Regions from separate parts of the Phytobacter sp. V69 genome, predicted to be linked through region 1. Evidence: predicted binding sites of a transcription regulator. Region 1 holds the regulator's gene; each other region holds the start of a gene.

Region 1 (10,183 bases):
TAGGTTACTTGCAAAAGGTTGGCCGCGCACTGATGGTGCCGGTTGCCACGCTGCCTGCAGCAGCAATTCTAATGGGGGTCGGTTACTGGATCGACCCGGTAAGCTGGGGTGGGGATAATGCGCTGGCGGCGCTGTTTATCCAGTCCGGCTCTGCAATCATCGATAACATGGGTGTGCTGTTTGCAGTAGGTGTTGCCTACGGTATGTCCAAAGACAAAGACGGGGCTGCCGCGCTGGCAGGCTTCGTTGGTTTCCTGGTATTAACGACGCTGTGTTCGCCAGCCGCCGTCACCATGATCCAGAAAATTCCTGCCGATCAGGTTCCTGCCGCGTTTGGCAAGATCAAAAACCAGTTCGTTGGGATTATGGTCGGTATTATCGCTGCGGAATTGTACAACCGCTTTAGCAGCGTTGAGCTGCCAAAAGCGCTGTCCTTCTTTAGCGGTCGTCGTCTGGTGCCGATTCTGACGTCATTCGTCATGATCGTTGTGGCATTCATCCTGATGTACATCTGGCCGGTCGTCTTTAGCGGTCTGGTTGGCTTTGGTGAACATATCCAGAAACTGGGTTCAGCGGGGGCAGGCATCTATGCCTTCTTCAACCGTCTGCTGATTCCGGTCGGTCTGCACCATGCCCTGAACTCCGTGTTCTGGTTTGACGTCGCGGGTATCAACGATATTCCTAATTTCCTGGGTGGCGCGCAGTCTATCGCTGCTGGTAAAGCGGAAATCGGGATCACCGGTCGTTATCAGGCAGGCTTCTTCCCAATCATGATGTTCGGCCTGCCGGGTGCAGCGCTGGCTATCTACCATTGTGCTCGTCCGGAAAACAAAGCCAAAGTACTGGGTATTATGATGGCGGGTGCGTTTGCTGCCTTCTTCACCGGTATTACCGAACCGCTGGAATTCTCCTTCATGTTCGTGGCTCCGGTGCTGTACTTCATCCACGCTGTGCTGACCGGTATTTCCGTGTTTATTGCAGCGACCATGCAGTGGATTGCCGGTTTCGGCTTCAGTGCGGGTCTGGTGGATATGGTGCTTTCGTCTCGTAACCCGCTGGCGGTTCACTGGTACATGCTGATTCTGCAAGGTCTGGTGTTCTTCGTTATCTACTACGTGGTGTTCCGTTTCACTATCCAGAAATTCAACCTGCTGACCCCGGGCCGTGAACTGGCGGTGGCCGGTGACGAAGCTGATGGTCAGGATGTGAATGTCAGCACGGCTTCTGAGCAGGATGTGAGTGGTCTGGCACGTCAGTACATCGCCGCAATCGGGGGGGCCACTAACCTGACCGGTATCGATGCCTGTATCACCCGTCTGCGTCTGAGCGTTAAAGACTCTTCACTGGTCAACGAAGCACAGGCCAAACGTCTTGGTGCGAGCGGCGTTATTCGTCTGAATAAAACCAGCGTGCAGATTATCGTGGGCTTCGTGGCTGAGAAAATCGCGAATGCGATGAAAACGGCGGGCGATGTTCCGGCAGGCGCGGCAGCTCCGGCTCCGGCAGCAGCCAGTGCGGCTAAACCGCAGGCGGTGCCGAATGCCAGCGCGTCTATCATTGCTGAACTGGTTTCCCCGGTGACCGGGCAGGTGGTTTCTCTGGATGAAGTGCCGGATGAAGCCTTTGCCAGCAAAGCCGTTGGTGATGGCGTAGCGGTAAAACCGACTGAGAAAACGGTCGTTGCACCGGCTGCGGGCACTATCGTTAAGATCTTCAACACCAACCACGCGTTTTGCCTTGAAACTGAAAAAGGTGCGGAAATCGTTGTCCATATGGGTATTGACACCGTTGCGCTGGGCGGTCAGGGCTTCACACGTCTGGTCGAAGAAGGGGCTACCGTTGTTGCAGGGCAGCCAGTACTGGAAATGGATCTGGAATACCTGAACACCGCGGCGCGTTCGATGATTAGCCCGGTGGTGTGCAGCAACATCGACGATTTCTCCGGTCTGGTTATCAAGGCGCAAGGTTCTGTTGTGGCAGGGCAAACACCGCTGTACGACATCAAAGGCTAATGCCGTAATCTGAACCAAAAATAGCGATAAGCGGCTGAGGATCCTCCTCTGCCGCTTTTTTTGCAACGATCGACCCCATTCTTTCTCTCCGGCACCTATTTTCCGTAACTAAGGGTTGTCTCTGAGGGCCGCTTATAAGATCATGTGCCGTTATATGTTGTTTACGCCTTGAGGAATCTACGATGAGTGAGGCTGAAGCCCGCCCGACTAACTTTATTCGTCAGATCATTGATGAAGATCTGGCTACTGGAAAGCACTCCACTATTTGCACCCGTTTTCCGCCTGAGCCGAATGGCTATCTGCATATCGGTCATGCGAAATCCATCTGCCTGAACTTTGGTATCGCGCAAGATTATCAAGGGCAATGCAACCTGCGTTTTGATGACACTAACCCGGTAAAAGAAGATATCGAGTATGTTGATTCCATCAAAAACGACGTGCAGTGGTTAGGTTTCCACTGGTCAGGCGATGTTCGCTACTCCTCTGATTATTTCGACCAACTGCATAACTATGCCGTTGAGTTAATCAGCAAAGGCCTGGCCTATGTTGACGAACTGTCTGCAGACGAAATCCGCGAATATCGCGGTTCACTGACCGCACCGGGTAAAAACAGCCCGTATCGCGATCGTACGGTCGAAGAGAACCTCGCGCTGTTTGAAAAAATGCGTGCCGGTGGTTTTGAAGAAGGTAAAGCCTGCCTGCGTGCAAAAATCGATATGGCCTCGCCGTTTATCGTTTTGCGCGACCCGGTGCTGTACCGCATTAAATTTGCCGATCACCACCAGACCGGCAGCAAGTGGTGCATCTACCCGATGTACGACTTCACCCACTGTATCAGCGATGCGCTGGAAGGCATTACGCATTCCCTGTGTACGTTGGAATTCCAGGACAACCGTCGTCTGTACGACTGGGTGCTGGACAACATCACCATTCCGGTTCACCCGCGTCAGTACGAGTTCTCCCGTCTGAACCTGGAATACACCGTCATGTCCAAGCGTAAGCTGAACCTGCTGGTGACCGACAAGCATGTTGAAGGCTGGGATGACCCGCGTATGCCGACTATCTCGGGTCTGCGTCGTCGTGGCTACACCTCCGCCTCCATCCGTGAGTTCTGTAAGCGTATCGGTATCACCAAGCAGGACAACACCATTGAGATGGCTTCACTGGAATCTTGCATCCGTGAAGATCTGAATGAAAACGCACCGCGCGCCATGGCGGTTATCGATCCGGTTAAACTGGTTATCGAAAACTATCCGCAGGGCGCAAGCGAAGTGGTTTCGATGCTTAACCATCCGAACAAACCGGAAATGGGCAGCCGTGATGTGCCGTTTAGCGGTGAAATCTGGATCGATCGCGCAGACTTCCGTGAAGAAGCCAACAAACAGTACAAGCGTCTGGTGCTGGGCAAAGAAGTTCGCTTGCGTAACGCGTACGTGATCAAAGCGGAACGCGTCGAGAAAGACGCGGAAGGCAACATCACCACCATCTTCTGCAGTTACGATGCCGACACCCTGAGCAAAGATCCTGCCGATGGCCGCAAAGTGAAAGGCGTTATTCACTGGGTGAGCGCTGCCCACGCGCTGCCGGTGGAAATTCGTCTGTACGACCGTCTGTTCAGCGTGCCAAACCCGGGCGCAGCAGAAGACTTCCTGACCGTGATGAACCCGGAATCTCTGGTCATCAAACAGGGTTACGCTGAGCCGTCACTGCAGGCTGCCGCAACGGGCACAGCTTACCAGTTTGAGCGTGAAGGCTACTTCTGCCTTGATAGCCGTTATGCAACGGCTGACAAACTGGTGTTCAACCGCACCGTGGGTCTTCGCGATACCTGGGCAAAAATCGGCGAGTAATCGCATCTTGCCTGAACGCTAAAAAACGCTGCCTTGTGCAGCGTTTTTTTATTTCTCAATTAAAAATAAGATCCTGCCATCTTTCTTTTTTCTAAACTATTGTTTTAATTTTATCCAATCATCTTTTCATTTATTTATTGATAATTCGAGTTAAATTAGCCTGTAAGCCTTGCTGTGTAAGCACTCAGCTGATAATCCGCAAATCTGTGTTGTCCGTCATAATCCCTGTATTCCGTTCCCATTAAGACTTGATAATTCGCGTCGCGAAAAATATGCTTACAAGCGATAGGAATAGAAACATTTTCTATAACTATCAGTAATATTTAATTTTTTTATTTTATTGCTGTTTGCATTTGCACAGCACTTTTATGTTTTTGTCAAAGAGGAACACTCATGAACGCGTTTAACGCTCAACGTAAGGCGTTAGCGTTGGCTATTGCCTGCGCCACCGCATTATCAGGTTTAACTTTCGCCCCTTCCGTCAGTGCCGCTGGCTTTGTGGATGACTCCACGCTCACCGGTGGGATTTACTACTGGCAGCGCCAGCGTGATCGCAAAGATGTCACCGACGGCGATAAATACAAAACCAACCTCGCGCACTCCACCTGGAATACCAATCTTGATTTCCAGTCTGGCTATGCTGCCGATATGTTCGGTATTGATATCGCGGCTTTCGCGGCGATTGAAATGGCTGAATCCTCAGGAAGTGCGCACCCGAATGAAATCGCGTTCTCCAATAGCCACAAAGTGTATGACGAAGACTGGGCCGGCGATCGCAGCGGGGCAAGCCTTTATAAGGCAGCGGCGAAGTTCAAATATGGCCCGGTGTGGGCGAGGGCAGGGTATATTCAGCCCAGCGGGCAAACCCTGCTGGCATCAAACTGGAGCTTTATGCCTGGCACCTATCAGGGGGCTGAGGCTGGGGCGAAACTGGATTATGACGACTCTGGCGTGCTGAGTTTCTCGTATATGTGGGCCAATGAATATAAAGCGCCGTGGTATAACGAAACGGATCACTTCTACCAAAATGATCGCGTAAGCAAAATCAATTACGTCCATTCTCTAGGCGCGTCTTACGACTTTAAAAACGATCTGCTCCTCGAGGCCGCGTTTGGTCAGGCGCAGGGCTATGTTGATCAATATTTTGCCAAAGCCAGCTACAAATTTGAGGTCGCGGGGAATCCCCTTTCCACCAGTTATCAGTTCTACGGCTCGCGCGATAAGGCCGATAACAACACCATCAATGATATCTACGACGGTACCGCGTGGCTGCAGGCGCTCACTTTTGGTTATACGGTTGGTCCGGTGGATTTGCGTCTTGAGGGAACCTGGGTTAAAGCCGATGGCCGCCAGGGCTATTTCAATTCACGTATGACGCCCCTCTACGGATCTTCCAATGGTCGCCTGGATATCTGGTGGGATAACCGTTCTGACTTCAACGCCCATAACGAAAAGTCGGTCTTTGTTGGTGCAATGTATGACCTGAAAGACTGGAATCTGCCGGGCTGGGCGGTAGGTGCATCGTATGTCTATGGCTGGGATGCGAAACCGTCCAATGTTTCTTCCGGAGACAAATACTACGATGCGGGGAATTCCATCAAAGAGTCGGCTTACAGCCTCGACCTGCTGTACACCGTGCAGGAAGGGATGGCAAAAGGCACCCTGTTTAAACTGCACTTTACCCAGTACGACAACCACTCCGATATCCCGAGCTGGGGCGGCGGGTATAACAACATCTTCCAGGACGAACGCGACGTGAAATTTATCGTCATTGCGCCGTTGAATATCTTCTGATGCGAGGGAATGCCATGACGATGAAACCAATACTGCTTGTTCTGATGACGCTGGGACTGGCTGCCTGCGTACAACAGCCACAGGCGCCAAAGGAAGATGCCCGCTTAAAAGAGGCTTACAGCGCCTGTATCAATACGGCTGAGGGCTCGCCGGAGAAAACGGCGGCCTGCAGAAGCGTGCTGGATGTACTGCGTAAAGAGAAAGCACACCAGCAATTCGCGGAACAAGAGAGTGTGCGCACGCTGGATTATCAGCAGTGTCTTGAAGCAACGCATACCGGTAACGGCCAGGCGGTAAAAGCGCGTTGTGATCAGATCTGGCAGGAGATTCGCCAGCATAACGCGCTGAATTAACCGTGTGAGATAGCCCGCTTCGGCGGGCTTTTTTGTCTTTGCGATACGCAGAAATAAAAAAGCCAACCCGGAGGTTGGCTTTAGAGAGAAGCGAGGATTATTTATCCGTCGCTTCGTGCGCGTTATCGTCTGTACGGCAGTCACCCTCGGCACAGTGGCCATAGAGGTAGAGGCTGTGGTTAGTCAGACGAATACCGTGTCTGGATGCAATCTCACGCTGACGCGCTTCGATAGAGTCATCACTGAACTCGATCACTTTGCCGCAATCCAGGCAAATTAAGTGGTCGTGGTGATGTTGCTGCGTCAGCTCAAAGACGGATTTACCGCCTTCGAAATTATGGCGGGTCACGATCCCGGCATCATCGAACTGGTTGAGTACACGGTACACAGTCGCCAGCCCAATCTCTTCGCCCATGTCGATCAAGCGCTTATATAAATCTTCCGCACTGACATGGTGGTTCTCCGGCTCCTGAAGCACTTCCAGGATTTTTAACCGAGGAAGCGTGACTTTCAGGCCGGCCTTCTTTAATGCGGTATTGTTGTCAGTCATGCGGAATCTGTCCTGTTGCTAAACGATTCACTTCCCGTCGGGAAGCTACAAGGAATGCACCTGGGATAATGCGTCTCATTATAGAACTGCCATGCCTGAATGAAAACTGCAAGTCCTCAAGTAAAGTAAGCTTTTAAAACGTGGCAGCGCCAACAAAGTCCTTTTGCGTTACCCGTTTTAACCAGGGGCCATTGTACAGCGCTGGAGAAAAAAGTTAAAAAATTGTAGCAATTATTTCCATCGCTTTTATCTATTAATCAGGCGCAACCAGCAGGTTGCGCCAAACAACATCAGGCATTGATGATCTCTTGCAGGTGCAGCTCTTCAGAAATCTGTTTCACCCACTTGTCGACGCGACCAGCGGTCAGTTCCGGCTGACGGTCTTCGTCAATGGCCAGACCAACGAAGTGATCGTCATCTGCCAGGCCTTTGGACGCTTCGAAATGGTAACCTTCGGTCGGCCAGTGGCCTACGATGGTTGCGCCGCGCGGTTCAATGATGTCGCGGATAGTACCCAGCGCATCACAGAAGTACTCAGCATAGTCTTCCTGGTCGCCACAGCCAAACAGAGCAACCAGTTTGCCGTTAAAATCGATATCTTCCAGCGTCGGGAAAAAGTCATCCCAGTCACACTGTGCTTCACCATAATACCAGGTCGGAATGCCAAGCAGCAGGATGTCGTAACCTTCTAAATCCTCTTTGCTGCTTTTAGCAATGTCATGCACATCGGCAACTTCTTTACCAAGTTGAGCCTGGATCATCTTTGCGATGTTTTCGGTATTACCAGTATCGCTGCCGAAAAAAATGCCTGTGATTGCCATGAGTAAAATAACCTCTTGAAACTTAATGATATGGTGGTGGCGATTGGCCCACGGATAAGGGCAATCATAGCAGATCAGAGAAGCACGCGGAAACTGCAATCACGCAAGACTGCACTCTGTGCAACATGAAAGTGTATTTTTGCGATGAATTAGAGGATTTCCTGGTTGTTCAGCGCGTTAAGCTGAGCCAGTAACATCTCTTCAATCAATTCACTCCGGCTCATTTCGCGCGCGTCCGCCAGCGCGTTTAACGCGTCGACAGCCTCTGCGTTGAGTTTTAATTCGACGCGCTTAAGCCCACGAACTTTATCGCGTTTAAGCTGATTGCGCTTATTCACGCGCAATTGCTCGTCGCGAGAGAGCGGATTGGTTTTAGGACGTCCCGGGCGACGTTCATTCGCGAACAGATCTAGTGTCGTGCGGTCCGTTTGTTCTTTAGCCATGATTTAAGAATACTACGGGAAGTACAAGCAATCGGGTCATAGCCCGGGCTGATTAGCGCGCCATCATACATCAGCGATGCGGACACGCCAACGACCGGGCGCTTTCCGGCAACCGGTCGCCGGGTTTTTAATCAGTTTGTCTTTTCAGCGAGATAACGACGGATGGCGCGCAGAACCGCTTCCGGTTTTTCTGCATGCACCCAGTGCCCGGCTCCGGCTATCACATGCGCACGTGCCTGCGGGAATTGTTGCAGCAGTTCGCCACGATACTGTTCGGTGACATACGGCGAGTTACCGCCGGGGATAAAGAGCGCTGGATGGTTCCAGGCCGGTACCGTTTCCCAGCCCACGATATGGGGATATTGATCCCATAGTGCTGGCACATTGAAGCGCCACTCGCCGTCGACAAACGACTTGAGCAGGAACTGAATTACCCCTTCTTCATCTATATATTCGCGCATGACGACTGCCGCCTGCTGGCGTGTGGTGGCATTAGCCTCGGTTGCAGCGTTGATAGCGGCAAAAATTTCATCGTGGCGACGCACGTTATAGCTAACCGGGGCGATGTCGATAGCGACAAGCTTATCGATGCGTTCCGGTGCCAGTGCGGTAAATGCCATAACGGCTTTCCCGCCCATGGAGTGGCCGACAAAGGTCGCACGTTCAATGCCGTGGGCGTCAAGGGTATCGAGCAAATCCTGCGCCATCGCCGGGTAATTCATCTCGGGTGAACGCGCGGAAAGGCCGTGGTTTCGCATATCAACCTGAATAATGTCATGGTCATTAACAAGGTCGCGGGCGAGTACACCAAGGTTGTCCAGGCTACCAAATAAACCGTGAACCAGCACGATGGGAGAATTGTTGTGCGATTGTTGTGCAGATTGCGCTCGGGTATTCAATTTCATGGCAAAGTTCTTTTTTTCGCTCTTTCGGATTAAGGTATCATGTTGAACATTCTGCCGTCCGGCTGCAAGGTTTAGACACATTCTGACTTTTGCCGCCATCCTGGTTTGACGCTATCCGCTGTTGAGATTTGACTTTATAATCTCAATAACTTGTATTCAGATTAGACACTGCACTGGATTAAGATGAAAACGATCGAAGTTGATGATGAGCTCTACAGTTATATTGCCAGCCACACAAAGCACATTGGCGAGAGCGCATCCGACATTTTACGGCGCATGTTGAAGTTTTCCGCCGCCCCGCAGCCAGCTGCCGCTGTTCAACTCCCGAAAGAAACGCCTGCACCTGTTACGGTTGAAGCAGTCAAACCGGTTAATACCGCGAAAGACAAGGTCCGCGCGGTGCGTGAACTGCTGCTCTCTGACGAGTATGCGGAGCAGAAAAAAGCCGTGAATCGCTTCATGCTGGTGCTGTCTACACTCTATTCATTAGATGCAAAGGCTTTTGCAGAATCCACTGAGTCTCTGCACGGGCGCACCCGCGTATACTTCGCGGCTGATGAACATACCCTGTTGCAAAACGGCAATCAGACGAAGCCAAAACAGGTGCCTGATACCCCGTACTGGGTTATCACCAACACGAATACGGGTCGTAAATGCAGCATGGTGGAACACATCATGCAGTCAATGCAGTTCCCGGTGGAATTGATTGAAAAGGTTTGCGGCACAATTTAATCCTTGCATAAAAAGGACCAGGCAATGGCTAACCACGAACGTGCGGGGCAACCTGCGCAACAGAGCGATTTGATTAACATCGCCCAGCTTACTGCGCAGTACTATGTGCTGAAACCTGTCATCGGCAACGCTGAGCACGCGGTAAAATTTGGTACGTCAGGTCACCGCGGCAGCGCGGGGCGTCACAGCTTTAATGAACAACACATTCTGGCCATCGCTCAGGCTATCGCCGAAGAGCGTGCCAAAAATGGCATCACTGGCCCGTGCTATGTCGGTAAAGATACGCACGCTCTGTCCGAACCGGCGTTTATCTCCGTACTGGAAGTGCTGGCGGCAAACGGTGTTGACGTGATTGTGCAAGAAAATAACGGCTTCACGCCGACCCCTGCGGTATCTAACGCTATCCTGGTACACAATAAAAAAGGCGGCGCGCAGGCTGACGGTATCGTCATTACGCCGTCGCACAACCCGCCGGAAGACGGTGGTATCAAATACAATCCGCCAAACGGTGGCCCGGCTGATACCAACGTAACCAAAGTGGTTGAAGACCGCGCTAACGCGCTGCTGGCGGATGGCCTGAAAGGCGTGAAACGCATTTCGCTGGATGCCGCGCTGGCGTCGGGTCACGTGAAAGAACAGGATCTGGTGCAGCCGTTCATCGAAGGACTGGCTGATATCGTCGATATGGCGGCAATTCAGAAAGCGGGCCTGAAACTGGGCGTC
Region 2 (10,183 bases), on a different contig from region 1:
AGGTTCCTGCCGCCGCCAGCCCGTAGTTCCAGGCCACGCCGCCAGTCGCCAGCAGCAGGCCACCGCACATCGGGGAAATCACCGAGCCCAGGCGCACCGTCAGCATGGTGATCGCCCCGGCCTGCATTAAATTTTCACGCCCGACCAGCGCCGGAGTTGCCGCCAGCAGCGCAGTCACACCTAATGACGCGAAGAAGCCATCCCATAAACCGAGTAAATAAATCGCCAGCAGGGACGGCTCCGGCAGCAGCGCGTTAAGCCACAGGCCAATAAAGCCAATACCACAGGTCCCACGCGCCAGCAGAATCAATTTTTTGCGTTCGTAACGGTCGGCCAGCACGCCGCCGGTCATCAGACCCACAAACATCGCGCTACCAGTCAGGGTCACGGAGAGCCCCACCTGCCAGCTTGAACCGGTCATCGCCTGAATCTGTACCGGCACGGCCACGCCCAGCAAACCCAGCGATAAAATGGAGATAAAACGGGCAAAAAACACGGCGCGAAAGGCCGGATGCGTTTTCAAAAGGCTTACATTCAGCAGCCGGGATTGTTGGTTCATTACAACGCCTTAAGGCAATCTTTTTTTATCCATTCCAGGGCTTGCATGGTAACATAATCAAACAAGATCGATAACGATAATTACTATCATTATCAAGTCAGGAATGTTTATGTCGTTTCCTCGTTCCTCGAGGCGTGTTTTCACGCTCCTCGGGCTATTGATACTGCTTATTGTGGCAATGGCGCTCAGTATGCTGATCGGTGCAAAAGCGATGCCCGCCAGCGTGATCGTTGATGCGCTGACCGGCACCTGCCAGAGCGCAGACTGCACCATTATTCGCGACGCACGCTTGCCACGCACGCTGGCCGGATTACTCGCAGGCGGCGCACTGGGTCTCGCAGGCGCGCTGATGCAAACCCTCACCCGCAACCCGCTGGCCGACCCGGGCCTGCTGGGCGTGAATGCCGGGGCCAGCTTTGCGATCGTCCTCGGGGCTGCCCTTTTTGGCGCCGCCTCCCCCATCGAACAGCTGTCGCTGGCCTTTTGCGGCGCGCTGGCTGCCTCGCTGATTGTGGCCTTTACCGGCAGCCAGGGCGGCGGACAGCTTAGCCCGGTGCGCCTGACGCTGGCGGGCGTGGCGCTGGCCGCCGTGCTCGAAGGGCTTTCCAGCGGCATATCGCTGCTCAATGCTGATGTCTACGATCAGCTGCGCTTCTGGCAGGCCGGGTCGCTGGATATCCGAACCCTGCAAACGCTGAAAATTGTCCTGCTACCGGTGCTGCTGGCCGCAAGCGTAGCGCTGATGTCCAGCCGGGCGCTGAACAGCCTCAATCTGGGCAGCGATACCGCCACCGCGCTCGGCAGCAAAGTGGCACGCACCCAGCTTTTAGGTCTGTTGGCCATCACCGTCCTTTGCGGTAGCGCAACGGCAGTCGTCGGCCCCATCGCCTTTATCGGGCTGATGATGCCGCACCTTTCGCGCTGGCTGGTGGGGGCCGATCACCGCTGGTCGCTGCCGGTCACCCTTATCGCCACCCCTGCCCTACTTCTGTTTGCCGATATCATTGGCCGCCTGCTGGTGCCGGGCGAACTGCGCGTCTCGGTTGTCAGCGCCTTTATTGGCGCGCCAGTCCTGATTATCCTGGTTCGCCGCGTGCGTGGAGGTGGCCTGTGATCGCCCCGTCCCGTCGTCTGATAATCAGCTGCCTGCTGATGCTGCTCGCCAGCCTGGCCTTTGCGCTTTGGGGTCTGCGCAGCGGTGCGGTTATGCTCGATAGCAGTCAGGTCATTAATGCGCTCACGGGAAATGCACCGCGCGCCATGCAGCTCGTCGTCACCGAGTGGCGACTGCCCCGCGTGCTGATGGCGCTGTTGATTGGTGCCGCGCTGGGCGTCAGCGGGGCTATCTTCCAGTCGCTGATGCGAAACCCGTTGGGCAGCCCGGATGTAATGGGCTTTAACACGGGGGCATGGAGCGGCGTGCTGGTGGCGATGGTGCTCTTTGGTCAGCATCTGACGCCCATTGCGCTGGCCGCGATGGCTGGCGGGATTTTGACCTCGTTCATCGTCTGGGCGCTGGCATGGCGCAACGGCATTGAGACCTTCCGCCTGATTATCGTCGGCATTGGCGTGCGGGCGATGCTGATGGCTTTCAATACCTGGCTGATTTTACAGGCCTCGCTGGAAACATCGCTCACCGCCGGGCTGTGGAATGCGGGGTCGCTCAACGGCCTGACCTGGGCGAAAACCTTCCCGTCCGCGCCGTTTATTCTGCTGATGTTTATCGGCGCGACGCTGCTCTCCCGGCGCATGAAATTGCTGGAGATGGGCGATGACAGCGCCTGTGCTCTTGGGGTGAGCGTCGAACGTTCACGCCTGCTGCTGATGCTGGTCGCCGTGGTGCTGACCGCCTGCGCCACCGCGCTTGCCGGGCCTATCTCGTTTATCGCACTTGTTGCGCCACATATTGCCCGGCGCGTTAGCGCCACCGCACGCTGGGGCCTGACACAATCGGCGCTTTGTGGCGCCCTGCTTCTGCTGGCGGCGGACATCTGCGCCCAGCGGCTGTTTATCCCTTATCAGTTGCCGGTGGGTGTTGTCACCGTCAGCATCGGCGGTATCTACCTTATCGCCTTGTTAATTCAGGAGTCCCGCAAAAAATGATCGATACTCAGGCCCGTTTGCGAGGCGAACAACTAACCCTGGGCTACGGTAAAAAAGTGGTCGCCAAAGACCTGAGCGTCGCGATCCCCGATGGCCACTTCACGGCGATCATTGGGCCAAACGGCTGCGGGAAATCGACGCTGCTGCGTACCCTGAGCCGACTGATGACGCCAGAGAAAGGTCACGTGTATCTGGACGGCGAGCAGATCCAGCGTTTCGCCAGCAAAGAGGTGGCGCGTCGCGTCGGTCTGCTGGCTCAAAACGCCACCACTCCGGGCGATATCACCGTTCAGGAGCTGGTCGCCCGTGGGCGTTATCCGCACCAGCCGCTGTTTACCCGTTGGCGTCAGGAAGATGAGCAGGCGGTCACCCGCGCGATGCGTGCTACTGGGGTAGATACGCTGGCATTGCAGAGTGTGGATACACTGTCAGGCGGGCAGCGTCAGCGGGCGTGGATAGCGATGGTGCTGGCACAGGAAACCTCGATCATGCTGCTTGATGAGCCGACCACCTGGCTCGATATCAGCTACCAGATTGACCTGCTGGAGTTGCTGAGCGAGTTAAACCGCGAGCAGGGGTATACGCTGGCGGCGGTGCTGCATGATTTGAATCAGGCCTGTCGCTATGCCACCCATTTGATTGCCCTGCGAGACGGCAAGATTGTGGCGCAAGGCGCACCGAAAGAGATTGTGACCGCCGAGCTTATCGAAGCAGTATACGGTTTGCGCTGTATGATTATTGAAGACCCCATCGCCGGCACGCCGCTGGTGGTGCCGCTGGGACGCCGGACGGTCTGATGCAGTCCCGGATGCGAATAAGCTTGTAGCCCCGGCAAGCGTCAGCGCCACCGGAGAATGTCCCGGATGCGGATAAGCTTGTAGCCCCGGTAAGCGCGAGCGCCACCGGGGACATTCCCTCTGAAACTACCCCAACAGCTCGCGCAATACCGGGCCAATCGCTTCAAACGCCTGCGGTGAAATGATATCCACGTGGGCGCAATCCTGGCGATAAACCTCCAGCTCATTCACCCACGGTGCCCAGGCTTCTTGCGGATCCATCCCCGGCGTCAGCGTGCGTTCGGCGACAAACAGCGTCGCTTTACCGTCAAACTTCGCGCTATGGGCCGTGGTCAGCAGGCGCACCGCATCGCCATAGTTGCCTTCAATGGCGGCAAACAGCGCTGTCGATGTCTGCCCTTTTTGCGCTGCCAGGAAGGCCTGACGCTCGCGCTCGATTTCCGCCAACACTTCCGGGTCCAGCCCGTTGGCCTCTTTCTCCGCCCAGTTCTGCGTCTCCGGCGGCCAGGTATCCAGCAGCCCTAAGAAGGCCACCGTTTCCCCGCGCGCGCTCAGCCGGGCAGCAATCCCCTGCGCCAGCGTTCCACCCAGCGAGTAGCCGAACAGGTGATAAGGCCCGTGCGGTTGCTGCGCCAGCAGAGTCGCAAGATGGTGTTCGCACACCTCATCCAGCGTGGCGGCCTGCTGCATCGGCCCCTGTGGACGCGGTGACTGAATGCCCATAATCCCCCAGCGCGGCGAGAGATAGCGCGCCAGCACGCTGAACTGCCAGGCAAAACCGGAAGCCGGATGGAAACAGAACAGCACGGGACCGTCGCCGTCACGCAGTGGCAGCAGGGTTTCCAGCCCGAGCTGGCTATTAGCCTGCGTCTGCGTCAGCAAGGCCGCCAGTTTCTCAACCGTGGAGGCCACCATAATCTGCCCCGGCGTTACCGGGCGTGCAAACGCCTCACTCAGCTGTGCAGCCAGGCGCATTGCCAGCAAAGAGTGACCGCCAAGAGCAAAGAAATCGGCCTGCGCGTGTTGAACTTCGCAACCGAGCAGCACGGAAAAGGCCTGCGCGACCTGCGTTTCCACTCCCGGATGCGGCGGCCGACCGACCTGCTCACGCGCGGGTTCAGGCAGCGGCAACGCTTTTCTGTCGAGCTTGCCGTTGGCGCTAAGCGGAAGCTCGCTCAATTGCAACAGCACCACCGGCACCATGTGCGGCGATAGCTGCGCGCTGAGTTGCTCGCGTAACGCGCTGAGATCCAGCGGCAGGCCGCTCTCTGACACCACATAACCCACCAGTTGGCGCGCATCGCCATTACCTGCCGCCGCCTGATTGAGCACACAGGCATGCGCAACGCCCTGCGCGACATCCACCAGCGTCTGCAGCGCTTTGTCTATTTCGCCCAGCTCAATACGTTGGCCGCGAATCTTGAGCTGATCGTCGCTGCGACCCAAATATTCCACCGCGCCGTTATCCAGCCACTGCGCCACATCGCCGGTGCGATACATTCGCTCGCCGGGGGCAAACGGGTCGGCGATAAAGCGGCTGGCGGTAAGATCCGGTCGTCCCAGATACCCTTGCGCCAGTTGAATGCCGGTCAGATACAGATCCCCTGCAACACCTGGCGGTACCGGCTGCATCATGCTGTCCAGAATGCGCAGCCCGGTATTCCAGACCGGATAGCCAATCGGCACGCTGTTGTCCTTCACCGCCGCCAGCTCATCGCCAAAGGCCGGATACCAGCTCACGTCGACGGCGGCCTCGGTAGGCCCGTAAAGGTTATGCAAAGGTGCGCCGGTCAGTTGTTCCCACTCGCGGCACAGGGCTGCCGGAAGCGCTTCTCCGCTACAAAACACCTTGTTTAACGTGCGGCAGCTTTCCTGCGCAGTCTGTGGCGTGAGTGAGGTGACAAACGCCGCCAGCATGGACGGGACAAAGTGCGTGGTGGTCACGCCAAAGTGGGCGAAAAAGCGCTGTAACGCCTGCGGGTCGCGGTGTGCATCCGGCTCCGCCATCATCAGTTTTGCCCCGGCGATAAACGGCCACCAGAACTCCCACACCGAGACATCAAAACTGCACGGCGTTTTTTGTGCCACCACGTCCTGCGCGTTCAACGGATACTGATTTTGCATCCACAGCAGGCGGTTCACGATCGCGGTCTGCCCAACCATCACTCCTTTTGGCCGCCCGGTAGATCCCGAAGTAAAGATGATGTAGGCAGTGTGTTCCGGGCGGGACAGCACCAGGGGCTCACCGCCGGTCACCGCCAGCGGTGCGGTATAGCAAAGGTGAGTCAGACCAGGCAGTTCGCTAAAACGCGCAAGCTGGTCATCAGAGGTGATCAGCAGCCGCGGCTGAGCATCTTCCAGCATCATGTGCAGCCGCTCATCCGGATACCCGGTATCGAGCGGCAGCCAGGCAGCACCGGCTTCGACAATGGCATGCAGCGCCAGCGCCAGGAACACGGAGCGCGGTAGCGCAACGGCAACGCTGTCACCAGGCTTCACACCACGTTCACGCAGAAGCTGCGCCAGCGCCACCACCTGCTCACGCATTTCACGGTAGCTAAACTGCCAGTGCGCATCGGCCAGCGCAGGGGCGTCCGGCGTACGCGCCGCCTGCTCTGCCACCAGTTGGCTCAGCGTTGCGGACGGCAACATCATGCCGGTATCGTTTATTTTTTCGATTCTCTGCCACTCATCGGTGGTGATCAGCTGTGCCTCACCGCAGCGCAGCGTCGGATCCGCGGCAAACTGGCTCAGCAGGCTGTGCAAACGTGCGATATGGTTATTGAGCACGCTTTCATCGTAGCGGCTGCGGTTAGCCAGCACTTCCAGCGTCAGACCGCCCTCTTCATCCGGGAAGAGCGCGATCTCCAGATCGTTGACCGGTCCCGTCGCCAGGGTGTGAGTTTGCCCGGCAATCCCGTCAACATCAAGCAAGTAATCGAACATTTTGACGTTAAAGACCGGGCCAAAGAGCGGCTCATCTCCGGCTGCGCGTCCGGCGTCACGCAGGATTTGCTCGGCATCGTAGCGCTGATGGCGGCGCATCTTTTTCAGTTGCCCGGCAAGCGCAGTAGCCAGTTCCGCCAGGGTTTGCGTCTCGTCAATGTGCACGCCCAGCGGCAGCACATTGAGCACTGGCCCGGTCGCGGTCAGCGCCGCCGAGCCCATGCGGCGCATAAAAATAAATCCGGCAGCATAGTCGGGCCGCCCACAGAGTCGGCCTAACCACAACGCCACCAGCGCTAACGCCAGATCGGCTGACTGGCACAGGCTCGCCGCCTGGGTCAGGCGGCGGAATGCGGCACTGTCCAGAGACATTTTCAGGCGCAGGATATCGGTCGTTGCCGCCCGGCCCGGTAGTGGCGCAGGTGAAAGGGAAACCGGCGCGGGCAGCGTGCGTTTTTGCTCTGCCCAGAAGGCTTTATCGCGCTGCCAGGCGTCGCTCTCCCGATAGCGCTGATATTCATCCACCACCTCGGCAAACGGCGTAAACGGCGTGGGCGGAATGGCGTTACCCGCGCGCAATGCGCGGTAAATAGCGGCAATCTGGCGGGTAATGGCCGGGAAACTAAAGCCATCTACCAGCAAATGGTGATAACGCTGATACCAGAACCAGCGGTGGTTATCGACCTGAATAAGTACATGGCAGAACAGCGGTTTGCCGCTGTCCACGCGCAGATTCTGCGCGAGATCGGCCTGCATCAGCGCCAGCGCGGCGGCGTGTGGTTCGGCGTGATGGCGAACATCAACGCGCTGCGGAAGGGCAAACACACCGTCATCGTCCAGCAGTTGCCAGACATCACCGTTATCTTCCGTAAAGCGCATACGTAGGGTGTCGGCCTGCGCCAGACCTTCTGTGATGGCCTGCGCCAGCAGTTGCGCGTCCAGTTCGCCGTCCAGCTCAACATAGTGGGCCACGCTCCAGGCGTTGGGCAACGTCGAGAGTTTTTCTGCCATCCAGATCCCCGGCTGCGCGGCCACGAGGGGTAAACGTGTGGTCATTCGCGTCTCCTTAGCTGGCGTGGTGCGCAGGGGTTAAATTTTGCCAGTTGGCCTTGAGCCACGCGTTGCAGGCATCCTGCGAGGAGGGCTCGAACACCACGCGCCATCCTTGCGGTAACGCACACTGCTGCGGCCACAGACTGAACTGCAGCTGCACGTTTTGCAGAATAAAAAATTGCCCCTGCTGATTATCGAAGGGGTTGCTGAATTCCATACCTGGCTCCTGTCGTAAATTGCGCTTACTGCGTAGCGCGAGTCAGGGGCTGCCAGAGGGTAATAAGCCCTGCGGTCAGCCCGCCGCGCCAGCAAAGCGCATCATGTCCGCCGTCAACCTGACGCCAGAAAACCGTCTGCTGTGTGTGCTGTAATTGGGCATAAAGGGCCTGATTGGCCCGAAAAATAATCGGCTCACGCACGCCGGCTTCCAGAACAATGCGCAGACCCTGCGCCGATAGCTCGCCGCGTTTGAGTTGTTCGATAAGAAGGCCGTCCTGCTGTCCGCCGCGATTCGGCCACCAGTAGGAACCCGACTGGCTCAGCACGCAGCCAAAACGCTTCGGCCAGTTCAGCCCGGCATACAGCGATGACAGGCCGCCAAAACTCTGCCCAGCCACGACCGTACGGGCCGCATCGTCGCTAAAGGGGGTCGTCGCCTGTACCTGCACTAACAGCTCCTGCTGAACCGCCAGCCAGAAATCAGGGTTACAGGGCAGCTCCTGGCTACGGTGGGCGGTATCGATCACATCGATCAGCACATAAACCGCAGGGGGCAATAACCCCTGTGCGGTGAGGGCGGCCAGCGCGGGCCAGACAGGCATGCTTTCGGCCCAAAACTGGCCATCAAGCAGTATCGCCAGCGGGCGCTCAGCGCTGTGATCATCGCCGGTGGTGTACACCCACACGCGGCGATGGTTATTCAGTCGCTGGCTATGCCATTGCATCACCTTCGGCGGGGTGTAGGCAGAATCGGGCAGATCCCAGCCTGCCTGATGCGGCGCACCGGGCATCGCCAGCGGCGAAACGGGGTGGCCTCGACCGCCACGCCAGGAGTGGGTATTGAGTGGATCGGCAATAGCGCGCGGTAGCAGCTTGCGCCAGCCTTCGCGCAATGCCGCGCGGTCCGGTGGTGTCTGGGCAAAAACCTGTGGAGAGAAGTCGTCAGCCTGGTCGGAGGGAATCAGGCAGTAGCTCCCGCGCCAGCCGGCTTCCAGATGTGTTTGCCAGCACCAGACATCCGTTCCGGGAATGCGCGCCAGCGATTGTGGCGTTGATTGCTGATGGTGGTCAGTGACGCCAGTGATATAAATCCAGACATGGTGAATGTCGGAAGTCGTTTCTGTGCCTGCCGGGTCACGCCACCAGAAGGTAACGTGATAATTTCCCTCGTTATCCAGACGCCACTCCGGCCCCTCTTTTGCCTTCCACCAGGCCTCGCTCCCCGCTGTCGACGTCAACGTCATAACCTCATTTTAATCGTGGAAACTTTTGCTTGCAGATCAAAAAATATTGATAATATTATTGATAACTATTTGCGTTTGCAATAGCGTATTGTCCGCGCTTTCGCGAGCGCGTCTTTCATTCTAACAGTGCCAGCGTTTGCGGATTTTCTCAGGACGAACCCTCTTCGCATCTGCATGGCAACAGCATGCCGTATTCCTTACCTATTGGGAAAAAGGATCTACCGGGAATGCGGCGATAAAAGCAGGAAAAACAATGAAAAACAACATTCGTTCCCTGACCTTATTGGTCAATTTGGGGATTTACGGCGTTGCTTTGCCCGCTTTCGCGGCAGAGACTACTACCAACGACACAGCCAGTAATGATGACACTATTGTTGTTAGCGCAGCGCAGCAAAATTTGCAGGCGCCAGGGGTTTCAACCATCACTGCTGATGAGATCCGTAAAAACCCACCCGCACGCGACGTTTCTGAAATTATCCGCACCATGCCCGGCGTTAACCTGACGGGTAACTCCACCAGTGGTCAACGTGGTAACAACCGTCAGATCGATATCCGTGGTATGGGTCCGGAAAACACCCTGATCCTGGTCGACGGTAAACCGGTCACCAGCCGCAACTCTGTTCGTCAGGGCTGGCGTGGCGAGCGTGATACCCGTGGCGATACCAGTTGGGTACCGGCAGACATGATCGAGCGCATCGAGGTCATTCGTGGCCCGGCAGCGGCGCGTTATGGCAACGGTGCCGCGGGCGGTGTGGTGAATATCATCACCAAAAAATCGACCGATCAGGCATGGCACGGTTCATGGAATAGCTATTTCAATGCGCCAGAGCATAAAGACGAAGGCGCGACCAAGCGTACCGACTTTAGCCTGAGCGGCCCGCTGGGTGGCGATGTCAGCTTCCGTCTGTATGGCAACCTGAGTAAAACCCAGGCCGATGCTTACGACATCAACCAGGATCACCAGTCTGAACGTACCGGTATCTACTCCAACACTATGGCCGCAGGGCGCGAAGGTGTGGAAAACAAAGATATTAACGGCGTCGTGCGTTGGGATTTCGCACCGCGACAGGCGCTGGAGTTCCAGGCCGGTTACAGCCGCCAGGGGAACCTGTACGCAGGCGACACCCAGAACACCAACAACGACAGCAGCACCAACAACTTCGTGAAGGAAAACTACGGCAAAGAGACCAACCGTCTCTATCGCCAGAACTATTCCGTCAACTGGACCGGTGCCTGGGATAACGGTGTGACTACCAATAACT
Region 3 (10,183 bases), on a different contig from region 1:
TAACGTTACTAAATAAAAATATAAATGATAATCATTATCATGATTGTTTTTTAATACAATTTGTAAATGACGGGATGAAAACAAGGAATAACGGCATGTTAATGAATGAAGAACAGGCAAAAAATCGTAGATGGACCACACTGGTGGCCGCATTGAGTGCTGCTATCATGACGATGGACATCACAGTCGTGAATATTGCGCTACCAAAAATAGGTGAAGGTTTCCTTACTAATCTCGCACAGTTACAGTGGGTAATTAATGGATATACCCTGAGCTTTGCTGCCTTGTTATTGCTGGCTGGCGCCATCTCCGACCGGCTGGGTCGGCGCCCGATATTTTTGTGTGGTAATGGATTATTTGTTTTGGCTTCACTGGGCTGCGCACTGGCACCTACCATCAATGCGTTGATCGTTGCCCGTATACTCCAGGGCGCTGGCGGTGCCATGGTATTGGGGACTGCGCTGGCACTGATTGCCAGTGCCTGTGAGGGTGAATCACCCAAGATTCGCACCAGCGCGGTGGGATTATTTGCCGCAGGGGGAGCCGTGTCAGCAGCAACTGGCCCCCTGATTGGCGGCATACTCATCCAATGGGCCAGTTGGCCATGGCTGTTTGCCATCAACATCCCCGCCGGATTACTGATCATTTTTCTCACCCTGCGCCATGTTGATGAAAAACCCGTACCCGCACCGCGTTATCCTGTCGATGTTGCTGGCGCGGTTTTCGTCACTCTCAGCCTGTTTAGCCTCAACTACGCCGTACTCAACTTTTCATCTGATGCCACTCCCTTTGTCCGCCTCGCACTGCTCATCGGGATCGCTTCGGCTTTATTGTTTTTATGGATTGAGGCTCAGCGGGGCGATCGCGCCCTGCTGCATTTACGTTTGTTTCGCATCCCTATGTTCCTGGCGGCAATCCTGCTCAGCTTTGCAGGCCGCATTTTCAGTTTTGGCTTGCTGCCGTTTATTACGCTTTGGCTGAGCGGCCTGTTGCACTATTCGGCGTGGCACACCGGTTTGATTCTTTTGAGTCAGTCACTGGCGATGGTGGTCGCCGCCGGATTAAGTGGTCCGCTTTCAAGACTGATTCCAGTCCGCATAGTGCTGGCAATTGGCATGTTCATTGTGGCTCTCGGTCTGACCCTCAGTAGCCATGTGCAAATCCACAGCGACTGGCTGGTGATCCTTCCGCTGCTGTTGATGCTGGGTATCGGTGCTGGATTAACCATGCCGCATCTGATGGATCTCGCTGTTAGTGTTGTTCCTGCACATCAGGCTGGCGCTGCATCGGGCACTGCAAATACGTTCTTCCCGCTCGGTACTGCCGTGGGTATCGCGTTGTTTGGACTGTTACTCAACCATGTGATCCAGCAAGCTTTGCCGTTCTCCCTGTTAAGCGCCACTGGTATCAGTCAGCCTGCCTCAGCCCTTCAGGCCATCAGCAGCGCGCAGTTTGATGTGCTGAATGCCGTGCCCGAATTGCAGCAACGGGCCTTGCGGGCATGGGTAGATGGATTAAACCTCTCATTCCGCGTTGCCGCCGTTGCAAGCGCCCTCGCTGGTCTGGCGGCACTGTGGTTGATTCGTCCGGTACAACCACAGCCGGAACAGACTCAGGACAGTGTCTGAACCTCACTTAAGCGTGCCAGTAATCGTGAAAGAAGTGGCTGTAGGTGTTCCCTGAAGTAAAAATGTCCACCGCAAAAACAGTCCAGGGTGAAACTGGCTGTTGTCCAGCTTGCCCATTCTTCCGCCTGCTGCTGATCAAGTTCCGGATCTTCGCTGCCCATGAAGGCGGCGATGGGACATGACAGCAGTTGTCTAGAACTCAGTTGCCACTGCTCAAGCAACGCATAATCCGCCCGCATCGTGGGCAGAATGAGTTCGCGCATCTCGGGTAGGGTCAACAACACGGGATCGGTGCCGTCCAGGCGCAGTAACTCACGGCACAGTGCTTCATCATCCTGTTGATGTAAAAGGCCGGGCTGATGAAACTGCGGCGCCTCACGGGCGGACACCGCCAACAGTTGCGGTGGAGGTAAATCATCGCATTTCAATGCCAGAACCGTTTCATGCGCGACAACGGCTCCCATACTGTGGCCGAAAATAGCCCAGTTCTCGCCAAGATGCGGAGCAATAGCCCGCGAGACTTCCCCCACCAGCTCCGGCATTGTCGCGGGGATGGGATGCTGCCAACGCTCCAGACGACCGGGATAGCAGATCACATTCAATTCAATTTCCGGCGGAAGATGTTCACGCCAGCCGCGATAGAGACCAGCGTTGCCGCCCGCATGCGGCAGACAAAACAGTTGCAACTCAGGCTTAATGTATCCGCTTAATGTTCGTATCCAGGGGGAAGTCAACGCGTTGTCTCCTCTGTGAGTTGCACTGCTGAAATGAGCCGGGATGTCACGGAATGCGTGGGCCGTGCAAGCAATTCGGAAACGCGCCCCTGTTCGACAACCCGCCCGTGCTCGACCACCATGAGTAAACCACCCAACTGTACTGGAAGGGTCAAATCATGAGTGACCATTAACAGAGCGATACCCTGCTGCTGTTGCAACTTTTGCAACAGCAGGGCCAGCCCCATACGCGTCGGCCCATCTACGGCGCTGGTCACTTCATCACACAACAACACGTCAGGGCGGGTAATTAATGCTCTTGCAAGTGCCACACGCTGCTGCTGACCGCCGGAGAGTTGCGACGGTTTTCGAGTAAGCAAATGGGCCTCAAGCCCGACCTGCGCCATCACGCTGATGACCCTCTGTTCACACTGTTCAGCACTTAATGTAGGATCGCTGAGACGCAGAGGGCGGCGCAGCAGCGCACGCACGCTATAGAAAGCATTCAGGGAGCTGGCGGGATTCTGTGCGACATATTGCAGCTGCCATTTTTGCGACGGGCTGCGTTGATGAATGTTGAGAGGCAGCGGCATGTTATGCAGACTTAAGGTGCCGGTGGCATCGGGTTGTAAACCTGCCAGAATGCGCATAAGAGTGGTTTTACCGCCGCCGGATCGGCCCGCAATGGTCAGTGTCTCACCACGTCTCAGAGAAAACTGTACTGAGGTCAGTGCAGTGCGTCCGCCATAAGCAGCCCCTACGGCCTCAGCACTCAGGACGACCTGAGCAGAGGAGGCTTCCTGCTCAGGGATGGGGCAAGGCAACCAGGCATTGAGCAGGCGCTGACCGGCCTGGGTACCAGGTGTGCGCAAAAATGCCTGAGTGGATTGTTGTTCAACCACTTCCCCCTCTGACATCACCAGAATCCGGTCGGCTATCTGACTCGCCTGTGGTAAATCGTGTGCTACAAACAGCACGCTCATCTGATGCGCGCGCGCAGTGGAGGCGATCCAGTGCATCACCGCCTGGGTACTCAATCCATCCAGCGCGCTGGTCGGCTCATCCATCAGTAGCAAGCCAGGATAGCCAAGCATAGCAGCCACTGCCATCACGCGTTGCAGTTGTCCGCCAGAGATTTGATGTGGATAACGCCGCAAAAAAGCCGCATCATCGGGCAGCCCCAGTTGACGGAAATGAGACGTCACCTGCTGATCGCGTTGAGCATCTGTGAGTCCGCGACGCGCGGCCATCCATCGTAAATACGTGCCCAGCGTTTGCGAAGGTACCATGCTCAGACGGGGATCTTGCGGTACAAAGCCAACGTGCCGGGCACGCAGCTTTCTCAATGCTCGGGCATTGATTGAAAAGAGCGACTGCCCCGCGAGCCATACCTCACCGCGAATGGCAGTTGTGGCGTCAGGAAAGTGCCCCAGTGCCGCACGCAGCAAAGTACTTTTACCACTGCCTGAAGTACCAACCAGCGCCGCAATTTCCCCCCTTTTTATCTGCAGCGAAACGGTATTGATCAACGTCTGTTCAGGAAGTTCCACGCTAAGCTGTTGAATATTTAGCCTACTATCGGCAATGCTTTGTGCGTGCGAAAACGAAGCCACCGGAGGCGCATATCTTCTGCGCGCATAAACAAACAATCCATCCAGACTCAGGTTCAGAGGAATAAGCAGCAGCAGGATAGCAAAGATCGGCGCGAGGGTTGCCCAGGGTTGAAACGATAACCCCTGACGGTTCTCCATGATCATCAGCCCCCAGTCAGCCAGGGGTTGTTGCGCCGCCAGCCCAAGGAAACTGGCGGTGGCCAAAATGAAAATGGCTGCCAGCAGGCGAAGGCCAACATCTGCACTGAGCAGGGGTAACAGGTTAGGCATGATCTCCCGAAAGAGAATCGCTGCCAGTGACTCCCCCCGACAGCGCGCCATGTCGACGTAATCTTGCTGTAATTGTTGCAACGTCGCGGCACGAACCAGACGGAAAATATCGGGCACCATCACCAATATCGCCGCAACCACTGCGGCCGTATAACCGCGCCCGCTAACGGTGACCACCAGTGTCAGTAACAGCAGCCCCGGAATACTGAGCAGGATGTCAGCCAGCAACAACAACATCCGTTCAATCCAGCGTCCTTTCAACGCCGCAAGCATCCCCATCAGTCCGCCAATCAGCCAGGCCAGTAATACGCTCAGGCAGGCCAGCAATAAGAGTTGTTGACCACCGCTGAGCAGGCGGCTGAAGACGTCTGCGCCGAGATAATCTGTCCCCATCCACGCCGCTGAATTTGGCGAAGCAAAGGGCATATCACGTATCTCATCGATCGCATAAGGTGCCAGCCAGGGGCCGATAAGACCGATGAATGCCATCAGGCTGAAGAAGACGAATCCTGCATATGGCCGTTTACGCATCGCGCCCTCCCCGGAAAGCAGCGGGGTTAAGCAGCCCGGTCAAACTATCCGCGAGGAGATTCAGTAGCACCGTCAGTGTACACATCACCATCGAGATGCCCATCACCACCGGCGTATCGCGCGATAGCGTGGCATTAAGAAGTGCCGCTGCCAGGCCTGGCCAGCCAAACAGTGTTTCTGCAACCAGTGCGCCAGCAAACAGATAAGTGATGTAACGTGCCAGGACCGGTAAACAGTGGCCTAATGCTTCGGGCAGGATCCAGTGCAATACCACGCGGTATTCCGCTATTCCATTCATCCGGGCGCATTCACAGGCTGGAGACTGAGAAGCACGCATAACACCAAGGCGGACCAGTTTGATGTTCTGCGCTAACGCGACACTGAGCAGTGTCATTATTGGCAAAATAAACAGTGACCACTGTGACCACAACGACTGGCCCGGGGAGAGAAGCGAAAGCGCAGGCAACCAGTGAAGCGTTAACGAAAACACCATTACCAACAGTGTGCCCGTCACAAATTCCGGTAACGCCGCGAATCCCAGGGAAAGAAGACTGATGCCTCTGTCGATGACACTGCCTGAATGAAGCCCACAATAGATGCCTAAGCCCAGGGAGATCACCACCAGCAACACGCTGGCGCTGGCCCCTAATGCCAGTGAGCTCCCCCCACGCTCGCGAATGAGCGTACTTACGGATCGCCCGTTTAAGTAGCTGGTCCCCCAGTCACCGTGCATGACACCCTTGGCCCACTGCAGATAGCGTGCAGCTAAAGGCTGATCAAGACCCAGTTGCGCGCGTAACGCCGTCACCTGCTCGCGACTCCCCGTCCCCGCCAGACGCTGGCTGGCAGCATCACCTTTAACCAGCGACATGGCACAAAAGATCATCACCGAAAGAAGCCACAAGGTGAAAACCGCCTGCGATGCACGCCATAGCAGGCGCTTAATTAAAACCTGACACTTCATGCTGAACGCAGCCAGGCATCACGCAGCAGCGGATAGTCAAAGAAGCCAGCCGCTTTGACGCCAAACACACCTGGTGCAGAAGCGGCAATAGACGGAATTCGCGCAAAGATCGCGTCACCGCCATGCTGCCACAGGTAGTGCTGGACATCAGCAACACGCTGGCGCAACGCATCACCGCGTGCTGCCTGCATCGCATTCATCAGATCGTCAAGTTGCGGCGTAGCCGGGCCGGTGAATGACCAGGGAGCCGCATGGCCATAATAGAATGGCAACGCAACGGGCAGCGGCATCGGGCGATAAAGATTGGTTTGTAATGGTGTATTCAGCAGCAGATTAAAATCGCTGTAGTAATCGGCAGCGGGAACGCGGTCCAGTTGCAGATCAAATCCCGTCCCTTTTACCTGGCGTAGCAGTAATGTAGCGCTTTCGGCCGTACCGTATTCGTAGTCGCTGGTGCGTATCTTTGCGGCAACAGAGGCTATGCCTGCCTTCTGGAACAGCGCACGGGCACGTTCAGGATCGTAATGGCGGGTCGGCAATTCCCCATTAAACCACGGTTGCCCCGCGCCCAGGGCATCATTTGCGACTTCGCCTAATCCCATGGTCACTGCGCGTACCATCGTTTCCCGGTCAATCGCATATTTCAGCGCTTCGACAACCGCGGCGTGATTAAAGGGCGCCTTACTGAGATTCATACTAAATGCCAGATTGCTCATCTCCGATTTCGGAGAGTGCCACAGTTTCACTGCCGGATTAGCTTGCTCTGATCGCGCGGTGAGTAGCGCCATCCCCCCCACATAATCAAACTGCCCCGTTTTCAAACCGTTGAGACGTGCAGTGGTGTCACCGACGCTGTAGAGTTGAATCTCATCCAGCCACGGACCACCGTTTGCCGCATCCCAATAGTCTGAACGCGCCTGCAACACACTTTTATCCTGTGACCAGGATTTGAGTATGTAAGGTCCACTCCCCACTGCCGCAGTAAAGTCCTGCGTATTTTCTGGAAAAATAAAGATTGACTGCGCCAATAATAAATCAAATGAACCCACCGGTTTGTGCAACTGCAATGTCAGTGTGCGATCATCCTCAAGACGTGATGCCGTCAGATCGAGCGGCTTCAGCCAGCCACTTTGGCTACCCGGCTGGCTCATCCAGGTACGCAGGCTGAACATCACATCTTTGCTTGTGAGTTGACGACCATCACTGAATGTGACGCCCTGCCGAAGTTTTACGGTCCAGCGTGTCGCATCGTGATTAGGATCTGCAGATTCCATCAGGCGCCATACGATGCGTTGATTGTCTACTTCCGCTAATGAATCCCACACTAATCGTGCGCGTACATAGTCGATATTACTGTTGGTGGCTCGTAACACGTCGGTTGAATCACTGCTGGAACCTGCGAACGCGGCACGCAGTATTCCACCTCTCCGCGGCTTGGGTTCATCTGCCCATGCCAGCGGTAAAAAACCATTGCTGAGCGCGATACCCGCGCCAATACCCATTGTTTTTATCAGTGTTCTTCTGGTTAAACTCTGGTTCATATCCCCGCCTCTCCCTTAACGAAATCATTAAATTTCCGCTTCATTAATGACCATGTCATATGTTATATCATTACATCACCACTAGTGCTATTGATAATCATTCTCACAATAGGCATTAAGAAAACCTTTTATTATTTTCAGGCAGAGGATTGTTATGGAACGCACCGCTTCGTATTTGGCAGGAAAAAAAATCACACAACGCGCAGTAACGGGCCTTTCACTTTCATTATTCACCCTCGCGCTGCAAAGTGCCTGGGCGCAGCAAAATAATTCGACCATAACAGTGATAGCACAGGATGAGGTGTCACACGGAAGCAGGCTTTCGGCAAAGGAAAGCAGCAGCGCAACTAAAACCACGACACCGCTGGTGGAAACACCGCAATCAGTGTCAGTGATCACCCGTCAGCAGATGAATGACCAAAACTCACGCAGCCTGAACGAAGCACTGCGCTACACGCCAGGCGTGGCGGCCGAGCAATGGGGCGGCGTAACCGCATTTGATCAGTTCACTATTCGCGGGTTTAATTACAGCGACACTGGCTATTCCGATGTGTTTCAGGATGGTTTACGCAATACCAATGGCCTGCTCTATGGAGTGCAGCAGGTCGACCCTTTCCTTCTGGAACAGATCGATGTCTTACGCGGACCCGCGTCCGTGCTGTATGGGTTATCAAATCCCGGCGGTGTCATTGCTCTCACCAGCAAATTGCCGACGCGTGAAACGATTCGTCATGTAGAAGTTGAAGGTGGTACGCAGAATTACGGACGGGTCGGCCTGGACTTTGGTGGAGCAGTGAATGACAGCGGAAGCGTACTCTATCGCTTCGTCGCCACCGGCCATCTCGCCGACGGCATGCAGCAGGGCTCGAAACTCAAAGGCTATGCGCTGGCCCCCTCCATCACCTTTAATCCTGATGACAACAACAGTCTTACGCTTTACTCACGCTTTCAGTACGACCCGGATTTGGGGGTGATCACTTCTTTGCCTGCCTATGGCACGGTGTTCACCAACCCAAATGGCAAACTGCCGCGGGATGCTTACCCGGGTGAGCCAAACCACAACACCTTTAGTCGTAAACAATCAACCGTGGGCTACAGCTACACCCATAATTTCAGCGAAGACTGGTCCACGGTCTTAAAAGGCCGCTATTTCGGCGAAACGTCCAATTATGATGCAGTGATCATGTCAGGTCTGAACAACGATATGCGCACCATTAGCCGCAACACCGCAGTCTCTGACGAGCATTACAACACACTCAATTTTGATAATCAGATCCACGGTTTTTTCGATACCGGTGCATTGAGTCATGAGTTACTGACGGGTGTGGGCGTTGACCATATGCGCGGCCATACTTACTACGGTAGTGGCAGCGTGTCATCTCTTGATATTTATCATCCTGACTATGGTGTCGCCGAATTTGGCCCAACCGCGCTGTGGCAGGATAGCCGCGTTTCATCCACGCAAACGGGCGTCTATCTGCAGGACCAGATTGCCTGGCAGCAGTGGCGTACCACGGTGGGTATCCGCCACGACTGGAGCAAAATCATCAATAAAGATTTTCTCTACGGTCAGAATTACGAGCAACACGATCAGGCCACCACGGGACGTGTTGGCCTGAATTATCTGTTTAACAATGGCATCTCGCCTTATTTCACCTGGGCGCAATCTTTCCAGCCGGTTGCCGGTCTTTCTCGCGATCAACAACCCTTTAAACCCAGTCGCGGCGAACTCTATGAGTTTGGCGTGAAGTATCAGCCACCGGGCACCACGACCCTTATTTCTGCCGCTGTGTACAACCTGACACAGGACAGGAGCCTGAGCACTGATCCGGCGAATTCCGCTTTCCAGACCCAGGGCGGAAAAATTCGTGCACGCGGGCTGGAGCTGGAGGCACGGGGCGCCTTAACCGAACAGTTCAGTGTGATCGGTAGCTACACACTGCAGCAGGTGAAGTACACCCAGGACACTCAAGGCCGCGAAGGCAAAACCCCACTGCGCGTACCACGGACATTTGGTGCGCTATGGCTGGACTGGCAGGCGCCAGCAGGCACAGAGGTTGAGGGTTTAGGCATCGCTGTGGGGGGGCGTTTCAGCGGCGGCACCAAAGGAGGGACCATGGACAATCAGTTTAACACCGGGGGTTATGGCCTGATGGATGCTTCAATTCGTTATGAGCTCGGCAAACTCGATCCTTCTTTACGCGCTGGCAAAGTGCAACTGACAGCACAAAACCTGCTGGACCGCAAAGTTGTCGCGGGTTGCTATTCCACCGACACAGGCTGTTTCTGGGGTGCAGGCCGTCAGGTGATTGCCAAATTTAGCTGGGACTTTTGATGTAATTGCCGGCCAGTAGTCGGCAATCCTTTTTCGGTAAGGAGAAAGATGATGAACGAACGTCAGCGTTACAGCGCCTGGAGTGACAGTGAGCGTGAACACTATCGACAAAATGACTATTGGGTCGATCAACCACTGGGCGAACAGTTACGCCAGTGGGCAATTCGGCAACCCACCAGCATCGCACTGGTGGCAGGAAAGCAGCATCTGAGTTACGCAGGGCTGGATAATCTGGCCGACAGACTTGCTGCGGGATTAGCCGCGCGTGGGATTCGCTCACAAGATAATGTGTTGCTGCAGTTGCCAAACTGTATTGGCCTCGTGGCAACACTGTTCGCTCTGTTCCATCTCGGCGCACGCCCGATTCTTGCCATGCCTGGCCAGAAAGCGGCAGACATTGATGCCTTGAGTCAACTGGCAGAACCCAAAGCCTGGTTTTATCCTCATCACTATCTTGGGCATGACTATCAAACATTGGCATCGGATATGGCAGTTAAACATCCCGGTATGCAACGCTGGCAGGTGAATATCCATGACGATGCAGACTCAGTGATGACAGCGTTTCAGTCCGAGCCCCAGCCTTTTCCT

The links. The regulator Fur, encoded in region 1, represses iron uptake genes when iron is present. The targets are predictions, from matches to a motif close to ATAATAATGAGAACNACTATCAA.
Region 2: the regulator Fur is predicted to act here: its motif matches at 8,974-8,996, upstream of fes (enterochelin esterase).
Region 3: the regulator Fur is predicted to act here: its motif matches at 7,351-7,373, upstream of ACSZPU_RS04690 (TonB-dependent siderophore receptor).

Annotation. Positions count from the first base shown of each region.
Region 1 covers NZ_CBFFRL010000032.1:20,203-30,385, forward strand. The annotation lists gene nagE (N-acetylglucosamine-specific PTS transporter subunit IIBC) at 1-2,012, shown strand, start outside; gene glnS (glutamine--tRNA ligase) at 2,195-3,862, shown strand; gene chiP (chitoporin ChiP) at 4,256-5,656, shown strand; gene chiQ (ChiQ/YbfN family lipoprotein) at 5,677-6,009, shown strand; gene fur (ferric iron uptake transcriptional regulator) at 6,107-6,559, opposite strand; gene fldA (flavodoxin FldA) at 6,850-7,380, opposite strand; gene ybfE (LexA regulated protein) at 7,530-7,823, opposite strand; gene ybfF (esterase) at 7,955-8,728, opposite strand; gene seqA (replication initiation negative regulator SeqA) at 8,912-9,460, shown strand; gene pgm (phosphoglucomutase (alpha-D-glucose-1,6-bisphosphate-dependent)) at 9,485-10,183, shown strand, end outside.
Region 2 covers NZ_CBFFRL010000070.1:4,016-14,198, reverse strand. The annotation lists gene entS (enterobactin transporter EntS) at 1-559, opposite strand, end outside; gene fepD (Fe(3+)-siderophore ABC transporter permease) at 669-1,673, shown strand; gene fepG (iron-enterobactin ABC transporter permease) at 1,712-2,662, shown strand; gene fepC (iron-enterobactin ABC transporter ATP-binding protein) at 2,659-3,459, shown strand; gene entF (enterobactin non-ribosomal peptide synthetase EntF) at 3,586-7,461, opposite strand; gene ACSZPU_RS12000 (MbtH family protein) at 7,472-7,675, opposite strand; gene fes (enterochelin esterase) at 7,701-8,921, opposite strand; gene ACSZPU_RS11990 (TonB-dependent siderophore receptor) at 9,175-10,183, shown strand, end outside.
Region 3 covers NZ_CBFFRL010000020.1:26,463-36,645, forward strand. The annotation lists gene ACSZPU_RS04665 (MFS transporter) at 96-1,628, shown strand; gene ACSZPU_RS04670 (thioesterase II family protein) at 1,613-2,362, opposite strand; gene ACSZPU_RS04675 (ABC transporter ATP-binding protein/permease) at 2,359-4,755, opposite strand; gene ACSZPU_RS04680 (ABC transporter permease) at 4,748-5,719, opposite strand; gene ACSZPU_RS04685 (ABC transporter substrate-binding protein) at 5,716-7,260, opposite strand; gene ACSZPU_RS04690 (TonB-dependent siderophore receptor) at 7,562-9,595, shown strand; partial or broken gene ACSZPU_RS04695 ((2,3-dihydroxybenzoyl)adenylate synthase) at 9,731-10,183, shown strand, end outside.